4 regions of the Methylocystis sp. IM3 genome follow, and region 4 is predicted to be linked to each of the others. Evidence: riboswitches for the same ligand, from Rfam matches in the RefSeq annotation. Region 4 holds a riboswitch; each other region holds the start of a gene.
The links. Region 4 has a riboswitch for cobalamin ahead of WOC76_RS20705 (TonB-dependent receptor). Riboswitches for the same ligand answer to the same signal wherever they lie in the genome.
Positions count from the first base shown of each region.

Region 1: it holds a riboswitch for cobalamin, as region 4 does, so the genes downstream of both, WOC76_RS00665 (TonB-dependent siderophore receptor) here and WOC76_RS20705 (TonB-dependent receptor) in region 4, are expected to answer to the same signal.
Region 2: it holds a riboswitch for cobalamin, as region 4 does, so the genes downstream of both, WOC76_RS04765 (TonB-dependent siderophore receptor) here and WOC76_RS20705 (TonB-dependent receptor) in region 4, are expected to answer to the same signal.
Region 3: it holds a riboswitch for cobalamin, as region 4 does, so the genes downstream of both, WOC76_RS21930 (adenosylcobinamide amidohydrolase) here and WOC76_RS20705 (TonB-dependent receptor) in region 4, are expected to answer to the same signal.

Region 1 covers NZ_JBBPBZ010000001.1:131,278-133,475, forward strand. The annotation lists gene WOC76_RS00665 (TonB-dependent siderophore receptor) at 1-894, opposite strand, end outside; cobalamin riboswitch at 1,013-1,211, opposite strand; gene WOC76_RS00670 (carbon-nitrogen hydrolase family protein) at 1,439-2,198, opposite strand, start outside.
Region 2 covers NZ_JBBPBZ010000002.1:623,929-626,126, forward strand. The annotation lists gene WOC76_RS04765 (TonB-dependent siderophore receptor) at 1-828, opposite strand, end outside; cobalamin riboswitch at 989-1,186, opposite strand; gene WOC76_RS04770 (hypothetical protein) at 1,410-1,862, opposite strand; gene WOC76_RS04775 (hypothetical protein) at 1,996-2,198, shown strand, end outside.
Region 3 covers NZ_JBBPBZ010000005.1:20,770-22,967, reverse strand. The annotation lists gene WOC76_RS21930 (adenosylcobinamide amidohydrolase) at 1-913, opposite strand, end outside; cobalamin riboswitch at 1,224-1,422, opposite strand; gene WOC76_RS21925 (bile acid:sodium symporter family protein) at 1,721-2,198, opposite strand, start outside.
Region 4 covers NZ_JBBPBZ010000004.1:109,388-111,585, forward strand. The annotation lists gene WOC76_RS20705 (TonB-dependent receptor) at 1-870, opposite strand, end outside; cobalamin riboswitch at 979-1,173, opposite strand; gene WOC76_RS20710 (TonB-dependent receptor) at 1,925-2,198, shown strand, end outside.

The DNA of each region.
Region 1 (2,198 bases), on a different contig from region 4:
GATGTTCCATCTGACGACCGGGTTGATCATGATATTTTTGTTGTAGTCGAAAGCGCGGAACGACCCGTCGTTCTCATAGGACATGATGAAGCGGTAGAGCACGTCCTTGTTGGCGGTCACCGGCCCCGTGGCGTCGACGACCGTCCGATAGGAGGCGTAGCTGCCCATTTGCTGCTGCACGGAGGCGGCGGGCTTCGCCAATGGCTGCTTCGTGTTGATGTTGACGATGCCGCCGGGCTCCACCGCGCCGTAGAGGATGGCGGCGGGGCCTTTCAGCACCTCGACGCTCTCCACATTGGCCATCTCAGCGGTGCTGGAGCCGGTGAAGTTGAGGCCGAAGCTGTCGACCCGGAAACCGTCGCGGAAATAGTTCTGCGTTGCGAAGCCGCGCAGGATGATCTGTCGGAAGGAATTTCCTAGCGCCGCGTCGCCGCCGCCCGAGACGGCGACGCCGCTGACGTTCTTCAGCGCCTGGTCCAGCGTGATGGCCTGCTGGTCCTCGAGCATCTGCCGCGTGACCATTTTCGTGGTGACTGGCGTGTTCATCACCGGCGTATTGACCTTGGTCCCGAGCGACTCGATCGGCGCGGCGTAGGAGGTGGGATTGTTGCAAACCCCGTCGGCGCAGATTTGCCCATTGTTGCCAGGGTCGATTTCTGTGCCGTCGCCGTCCGCTTCCGCCTGTTGGCCGGCAAGAGGCTGTCCCGTTCCGGGCGCGCCGGAGGCGCGGCCGAAGCTCGGCTTCGGCGCGCCAATCTCGATTACCGGAAGCGTTTCTTGGGCGAGAGCTGGCGACGAGAAGGCCGCAGAAAGAACGTAGGGCAAGAGGGGCGAATTGCGCCGCACGGCGGCGCAAACGCCGCCTTTGGCGGTTGTCGGGAGAAGGGACTTCATGAGCCAAGACTCGCAGCAACGTGGGCCGTCACTGCGAAAAGTCTATCCCTGTCGCTTTGCGTTTTGACGCTCAGCGACAGTTTTGACCGCCTCGGTGCACCCCGCCCGACGCTTTCGCGCGTGACCACGATTGATGGCAGGTCTCCTGGCTCGCGGGTCGTCGCCTTGAACCGCCTTCCCAGGAAGGTTTTCCCAGTGGCTTTTTGGCTCTAAGGCTCGCCGCTTACAGTTGCGGGGGCAGCCTCGGCATAGCGCTATGCAGCGCGCACCGAGTTCCCTTTTGATCCCCGAAGGGAACCATCTGGCCTATAAAGGCCGAAGCCGGCCGGTTTAGTCAAGCCGTTTTGTAGAGCGCGCCTCGAGCAGTCCTGAAGCGTTGCATTTTCGCATCAGCGCGACGGGGCGGGCAGGTGGATCGTGCGACTTTGTCAGTGAACAAACCTGCCCAATTGCATGACAGTGGAGGCGATGCACTTGGCGCAGGCTTTTGCGGCGCCCTTGGAAGGTAAGCACGTTTTTGCTATTTACAGTAATTCGCTGAGCGTTATGGAAGCGGAGTTATCTGAGAATACCGAACAAGCTGATTTCCTTCGAAGCTCCAATCGACCCAAAAGATAGCGTTTCGCGGCGCCGTAAAACTTACGACTCGTCTCCCGCGATTTGCGACGACGCTTTGTGCGATCGTGAAGTCTAGATGGCGTTCTTGGCCGGTGCGGTTGCAAACGAAAACGGGCAGCGATGTCGCCTGACTGACTGCCTCCCATTCTCCATTCGGACCATGAAGCCCAGGCCCCCAGGCGGCGGACGACACCAGTGCACGCGCCTCCTGATCTGCAAGGGAGGCCGCGATGACCGGCGTGAACGCGTCGGCGCATATAAGCATGCCGACAAAGCCAAATCCGTCGATGTCAACAGGGGAAATGGTTTCACCTGGTGTGGACCAGGACTCCGCACCCACACGCAAGGCGTTGATCTTCCTGTGACGCCCGGCAATCCGGCCTCTCCGGTCGATGGCAATCATACTGTTATACAGTTTTTCCCCGACACGCTCGGGAACAGACAGAAACACGGTGAGGCGACGTCGGAGGGCCAACGCGGCTATGCCTTGAACCCAATGGTCTGGCTGGCTCTCGATCCAGTCAGTGCCTAAGTGCTCGGCAAACTCATATCCAGTTGTCACGAGTTCTGGCGTAATAACCCATTCTGCGCCCGCATCGGCCGCGGCCGCCAACGCGGTCTCGACAAGTTGCCGATTTTGCTCCAAAGCGCCCGGAGTCGGGGCCAAGTGCAAGAAAGCAATCCGC
Region 2 (2,198 bases), on a different contig from region 4:
GACCATGATATTGTTGTTGTAGTCGAGGTTTCGGAACGAGCCATTATTCTCGTAGGACAGGATGAACCGGTAAAGCAGATTCTTGTCGGCAATGACCGGACCGGTGGCGTCGATGACCGTCCGGTAGGCGGCATAGCTGCCGATCTGCTGCTGCACCGAAGCGTTAGCATTCGCCAGAGGTTGCTTGGTGTTGATGTTGACGATGCCGCCCGGCTCCACGGCGCCATAGAGGATGGCGGCAGGGCCCTTCAGGACCTCGACGCTTTCCACATTGGCCATTTCGGACGTGTTTGCGCCGGCAAAGTTCAGGCCGAAGCTGTCGACGCGGAACCCGTCGCGGAAATAGTTCTGAGTTTGGAAGCCGCGAATGATGATTTGCCGGGAGGAATTCCCCAGCGCCGCGTCGCCGCCGCCCGACGTTGTGACGCCACTAACGTTCTTCAGGGCCTCGTCCAGCGTGATTACCTGCTGGTCCCGCAGCATCTGCTGGGTGACCATTTTCGTCGTGACCGGCGTATTCATCACCGGCGTGTTGACCTTGGTCCCGAGGGACTCGATGGGAGCGGCGTAGGAGGTGGGGTTGTTGCAGATCCCGTTGGCGCAGATTTCTCCGTTTGCGCCCGGGCCAATCTCGGCGCCATTGCTGTCCGTCGCGGCCTGTTCTCCAGCCTCCGAACCACCAGAGCCGAAGCTGTTCTGCCCAAGGATAGGCTTAGGTTTGCCCACTTGGATGACCGGGAGGGTCTCCTGGCTGAGAGCCGGGGAAACGAGAGCCGTTGATAGGAGGAATGAAAGCAGGGACGAGCGACGACGCGCAATGACGCTCACACCGCCTCTATGGGCGGTCGGGAAAGCGGATGGCATGGGCTACAGACTCGCAGCAACGTGGGCCGTCACTGCGAATGGTCTCAAGACCGCTGACTTTGCGCCCATTGGCGCTCAGCTACAGCCTTCAACCGCCTCGGTGCACCCCGCCCGACGCTCTCGCGCGTGACCACGAACGATGGCAGGTCTCCTGGCTCGCGGGTCACCGCCTGGAACCGCCTTCCCAGGGAAATTCCCCAGTGGCTTTGTGGCCCTCAGGCTCGCCGCTTACAGTTGCGGGGGCAGCCTCGGCATAGCGCCTATTGGCGCGCACCGAGTTCCCTTTTGATCCCCGAAGGGAACCATCGCGCCTATCGAAGCCGAAGATAGATGAAGTCGTCAAGCCGAATCAGAAAGCTTGGGCCAAATTTCTGATGCTCGAATTTTCGCATCACGCAACGGGAGGTCGTTGTGCTCCCGAAGCACCTCCGCTCAAATCGGGGCTATGTCCGAATATCCGATAAGGCGATTTTCTGTAAAGCTCCAGTCAACGATGAAGATCGCGCTGCCTGACGCTGACGGTACACGTGTCCCACGTGCCGTGATCATTGCTGTAGCTGCCGAGATCTCGCCATTTTAGAGGGCGAGCCTCGCCAACTCGCATGCCGGAATTGACCATGATCATCACGTAGAAACGTAGAAGCGTGCGGTCTTGGCTGACCCGTGAGTTGTTGGTTCTTAAATGGCCACCCCATGAGGATCAGGCGCAGTTTCTCGTGTTCGTCCTGCGTGAACGCTGGGCGCTTATTGATGCTGCTTTTCTCGTGTTTGAGGAACGGCAGCATGTTCTGCGGACCGCCGAGATCGACGCCATGAAGGAAGACGCCTCGTGAGACCGTCCCCTCCTGCTTCAACCTAGCTTGGGTTGGCGGCTTTTTCTTCCCGCCGGTCTCTTCGAAGCCGGGGCCTGTGACCCAATAGTCCTGACGCCATCCCCGGTAGGCCATCAGGTCTTTTTTCCGGATCAGCGTGATGTCTCGTTTGCCGAAATAGGGCATGAGATAGCGATGAACGGTACCTTTGATGAGGACGTAACGCCCCTCGCTGTTCCGGCCTTCCTTCCACCGGGTCTCTGCGTCGCGCAGGCACGCCGCTACAATCAGAGAAGGTTTTCCGCTTGAGAGGTAGGGATTGAGTGACTCTCTGCTTCATTTCGCCGAGGATGAGCAGTGCGGCCTCTTTGGCTCGCTCGAATTCCAGCTCGCCTGTGGACCTGCGCACGTAGCCGGTGTCACCTTTGATCTTGATCCGGCACTGCCAAAGTGCGTCTTTGGTATCGTCGCGCTGATAGAGAGTGGTTCGGCTGGTGGCGATCGTCCGTTGATTTTGAGCGT
Region 3 (2,198 bases), on a different contig from region 4:
CTGCAACCGCTGCTACAGTTAATGGGTCGCGGTCCAGATCGTGGTCGTTTTGCCGGGCCAGCGCCGCTATTGCAGCCGGCAAGCGTCGACTTATCTCTTCGAACAAAGTGTCCGGCTGGCAGCCGAAGCGTTCGAGCAATCGGGCGCAGGAAGATTGACGGATTGGCGTGAGACCGTTTTGCAAAGCGAGCGTGTCTTTGACGGCGCGATGGACCGTACGGCCGATTAATTCTCCGAGCTTACTGTGATGTCCTGCTGAGGTTAGCTCGAGCGGTCCATCGGCGGGTGCCATCACGGCAATCTGATCGGTGCCAGTTCCCGTGGCGATCTGTGATGATTGCCGCGAGGGCGCCGACAACTCCTGCAACAAGGCCGTTTTGGCCTCCGTTGCGGTCATCACCGCGCGAACGAGCGCGCCATCCGACACAGGCGTGTTGATGACCAGCATAACGTTGATTGTTCCATGTTGGTCGGGCCCAATAGGGCCGAAGCGCTCGAAAACTCCGCTGAACTCATAATAGGACGACGGATCGCCAGCGCGGGCCGCATTCCCGTCGACGCCGCCGGTCGCGATCGCCGCCACGGCAAGGTCGCGAAATTGCTCTTCAGCGATGCAAAGATTATTCATATTCGCCGCGGTGCCGAGCCCTGCAGCAGTGGCGGCGGCAAGATCGTGTTCGGTCAATAGGAGGGAGTCGTATATTGCGGGGTGGCGGTGAGCCTTCATGAGTTGGTGCATCTCGTGCCCCATGGCTTCACAGCATTGATGATTGAACACGATATCGAGGTCATCGGCGAGACCTCCGTTTGAGGCGGAGGTCGAGAGCACCTTGAAGGGACGGCGAAACCGTAGGCTGACAAACTTGTCATCCCGGTGCAGCTCAACGGATTCGAAAAACGTCTTCAACAGCATCACGATCTCTTACAGCTTGTCATTGATGCACCGGTTTTCTGCAACTGCGAGGAACCGCGGTCAATTGGCGCTTCGCGCGTTTGCTCGATCGAAGGCCGCCTAGACACCGGCCTCCGAGCTTCCCCGCGGGGCGCGCGGGCGCCTTTGCCCCTGAAATAGCTCGAGATGGCCGTTTTTGTCGAAATCGAACGCCGCCTGCGTCATGCGATGCCCCGCTCGCGTTGAGGACAGGACATGGGAAGCGGCTAGCGCCGTCCTGCGACTTCACGCGTGCAGAACCCGCAAGCGGCCTCCGGGCGCCCCGCCCGTGGACGATTCTGCGTTCGCGGCAGGTCTCCTGGCTTGTGGGTCGCTGCGGGATCATCCTTCCCGGCGCTTTCGCGCCAGTGGCTTTTTGATCGCGCTCGCCGCTTACAGTTGCGGGGGCAGCCCCGGATTCGCCTTGCGGCTCACCGGATTCCCTCTTAGCTCCGGACGCGAGTCCAGAGACCGTGAACGACAATATCTAGAGGTAAATGTCGGGGGAATGTCAATACCTAGGGATGTCCGTTCTCAATTAAACGACCTTTTATACGCACGCCCGCGCCTTGATCAGCAGGATCACACCTGGTCGGGGACGAGAATGTCGCCGGGTCGAAGTGAACGCCGGCGAAGCTAACGCGCAAATTGCCGTTTCCTTGCCGCGCCGCGGTTTTGCGCGGTCGTGACGCCCAGCGCTTTCACGCCAATGTCGAGCGCGGCAAGCGCGCGGGAGTCGCGCACATAACCCTCGCGCGCGACGATCTGGCGACACGCTGTCCAGGCGGATCAATCATGAAACTTAAATGTCAGAAGCTTGTCGACGAGCGAAGCGAAGAAGTGCTGCACTAGGTTGTAGATGATCACCGGAATCATCACCGCCGGATGGTCGGATAGCGCGAGTGAAGCCAGGACAAGGCCCGCACCGTTATTGTTCATGCCGAGCCCGAACATTAATGACGCGGCGCCGGCGCGGTCGGCGCGAAAGCTCTGCGCAATCAGATAGCCGGCTGCAAACATGGCTGCGCAAAGTAAGCACACGATGGCTAGAATCGCTCCGAGGAAGTCCAGGTCGGGCTCTGAGATGAGTTTCGGCAGGCTCAACGCGGCGTTCGAGTAATTGAGCAAGATCAGTACGATCGAGTTCGTGAGCTTCAGATAGGGCGAGATCGAGGCAGCCGCCGTCTCTCCCAACAGCCGATGACCGGCAATGCCGAGCAGGGACGGGAGGATGACCCAGGCCCCAAGGAATGCGCCCGCGCCATTG
Region 4 (2,198 bases):
AGGAATCTGGTCGGTCGAATGCCATTTGTTGGCGTAGGCCATGGCTGTGATCGACATGCCGTCTTCCTGCGTGCCCCGCGACCAGCGCAGCACGCTGTTGATGCGACGCATATTATCGCCGCGTTGCCACGGGCCGTTGTAATATTGCGCCTCGACCGCGCCATAGGCGTCGCCGCCGTTGATATTCTTGTAAGGCGCGACGGCGAGCGCCCGGGCATAGGCGAAACTGCCGCCGGTCACCTGGTAATAGCCCTTGTCGATCTTGTCCTTGTACTGAAGGTAGATCGACCCGGCCGAAGAGAAGTCGCCGTCCTGGGCGTCGTAGGGTCCCTTGCGCGCGAGCACATAGGATAAAAGCTCGGGGATTAAGAAATTCGAATCTGCATAACCCTGCGCATGCCCATGCGTCCGCATATTTAGCGGCGTGCCGTCGAGATAGAGCGCAAGGTCCGTGCCGTGGTCGAGGTTGAAGCCGCGCAGGAAATACTGGTTGGCCTTGCCGTCGCCGCTGTGCTGGCTGACAATAAGGCCCGGCACAATCTCTAACGCCTCCGCCGGGCGTGAAAAGGGCAGGGCGTTGACTTCCTTGCCGGTGAAGAAGGCTTCGCTTGCAGCGGTTAAAGGCGGCGGCTTAGGACCGTTCGATGGAAGGGCGGGCGCAGTACCCGAAACGGCGGTGACTATCGTCGAAACGACCCGCGCTGGTTGTGGTTTTGAGGGAGTTGCGACTTGAATAGGAGGCCGAGAGGTCGGTCGCGCGCCAATGCTAATGGTTGGCAAGGCTTGCTGGGCATTGGCAGTCGTTACAGCGGTAAGCACGACGGCGAGCGTGAAAACTGACAGGCCGGAAGGGCGATGCGACAAAAACATGGCTGACTCGCAGCAGACGTGGACCGTCACTGCGATTGACCTTCACCCCGTCGCCCGTGAAGCGACGAAGTTGAGGCCGCCTCGGTGCACCCCGCCCGACGCTTTCGCGCGTGACCACGAACAACGGCAGGTCTCCTGGCTCGCGGGTCGTGGCCTCGGTCCGCCTTCCCGGACTTACGCCCAGTGGCTTTATGGACCTTGGCTCGCCGCTTACAGTTGCGGGGGCAGCTGCGGCTTAGGACGATGACGCCCGCACCGCATTCCCTTTTGATCCCGTAGGGAACCGTTGGTTATTAGTAAACAGGCTCGGTATGGCGCGTGTCAAGCCGGAGCCAACCGATGAGCCGCCGCCACCCCGCCGGACCTGAGCGGCAAGCACCCTCAATCGCAGCCAGGCCGACGCGGTAAACGGAATTTTCGTTTCGAGTTGTCCGGCGCTTTACGGCAGGCCGAGAAAAATCGCGTCGTTGACAATCAGGAGCCTTGCATTCACGCCACTGCAAACGCGCCAGCGTCCCGAGGAGCTTTTTCGGAGGGATTTTGGCTAGATCTTCGCGCATGTTTGCCAAGCGCGCTGACGCCGCCTTCTGGAAGTGTGCAGGCTGATATCGCAGTCAAGAAGAAATAGTGCTGGCGTAAATGGAACAATTCTCATCTTCCGTTGTTGGAAATCCTCCAATCAATTGGACAAATTTATAATATTTCCAAGCTATCTTCGTGTGATGTTGACTGAATTCCTCGCTGGCAAATACTCATTGGCGACGGCCGAGTAGGCCGAAATCGAGCAAGCCTTTTGCGAGGACCCATAGTGACTTCGTCGATCGCGTTCCCGAAACCTTTGAATGGCTCGCAATTTAGGCTTTTCGTCGCCCTGGCGCTCCTTGCTTCGGGATGTCCCGCTGTCGCACAACAATCGCTTCCAACAATCAGCGTCGGCGGCGTGCGTCGCACGGCGTCACGCGCGCCGACGCCTCGGGCGCCGCATCCAGTTCACGCGCCCGCTGTGGCGCCGACGCCGTCGGTCCCGGCGCAGTCTTCCGAGCCGGGGCCCTTCGTGCCTTCCGAACAGGTGCTGGGCTACGGGCCGAGCGGCGTCGTTGGCTATGTTGCGCGCGGCACCTCGACCGCGACAAAGACCAACACGCCGATCATCGACATCCCGCAGTCGATCACGATCCTCACCAAGCAGCAACTTCAGGATCGCGCCAGCTACAGCCTCGATCAGGCGCTGACCTATGTGCCCGGCGTGACGGTGACGGGCGGCGAGGGCAATAAGGACGCCGTCACCATTCGCGGCCAGAACACATCAGCCGACTTCTATCGGGACG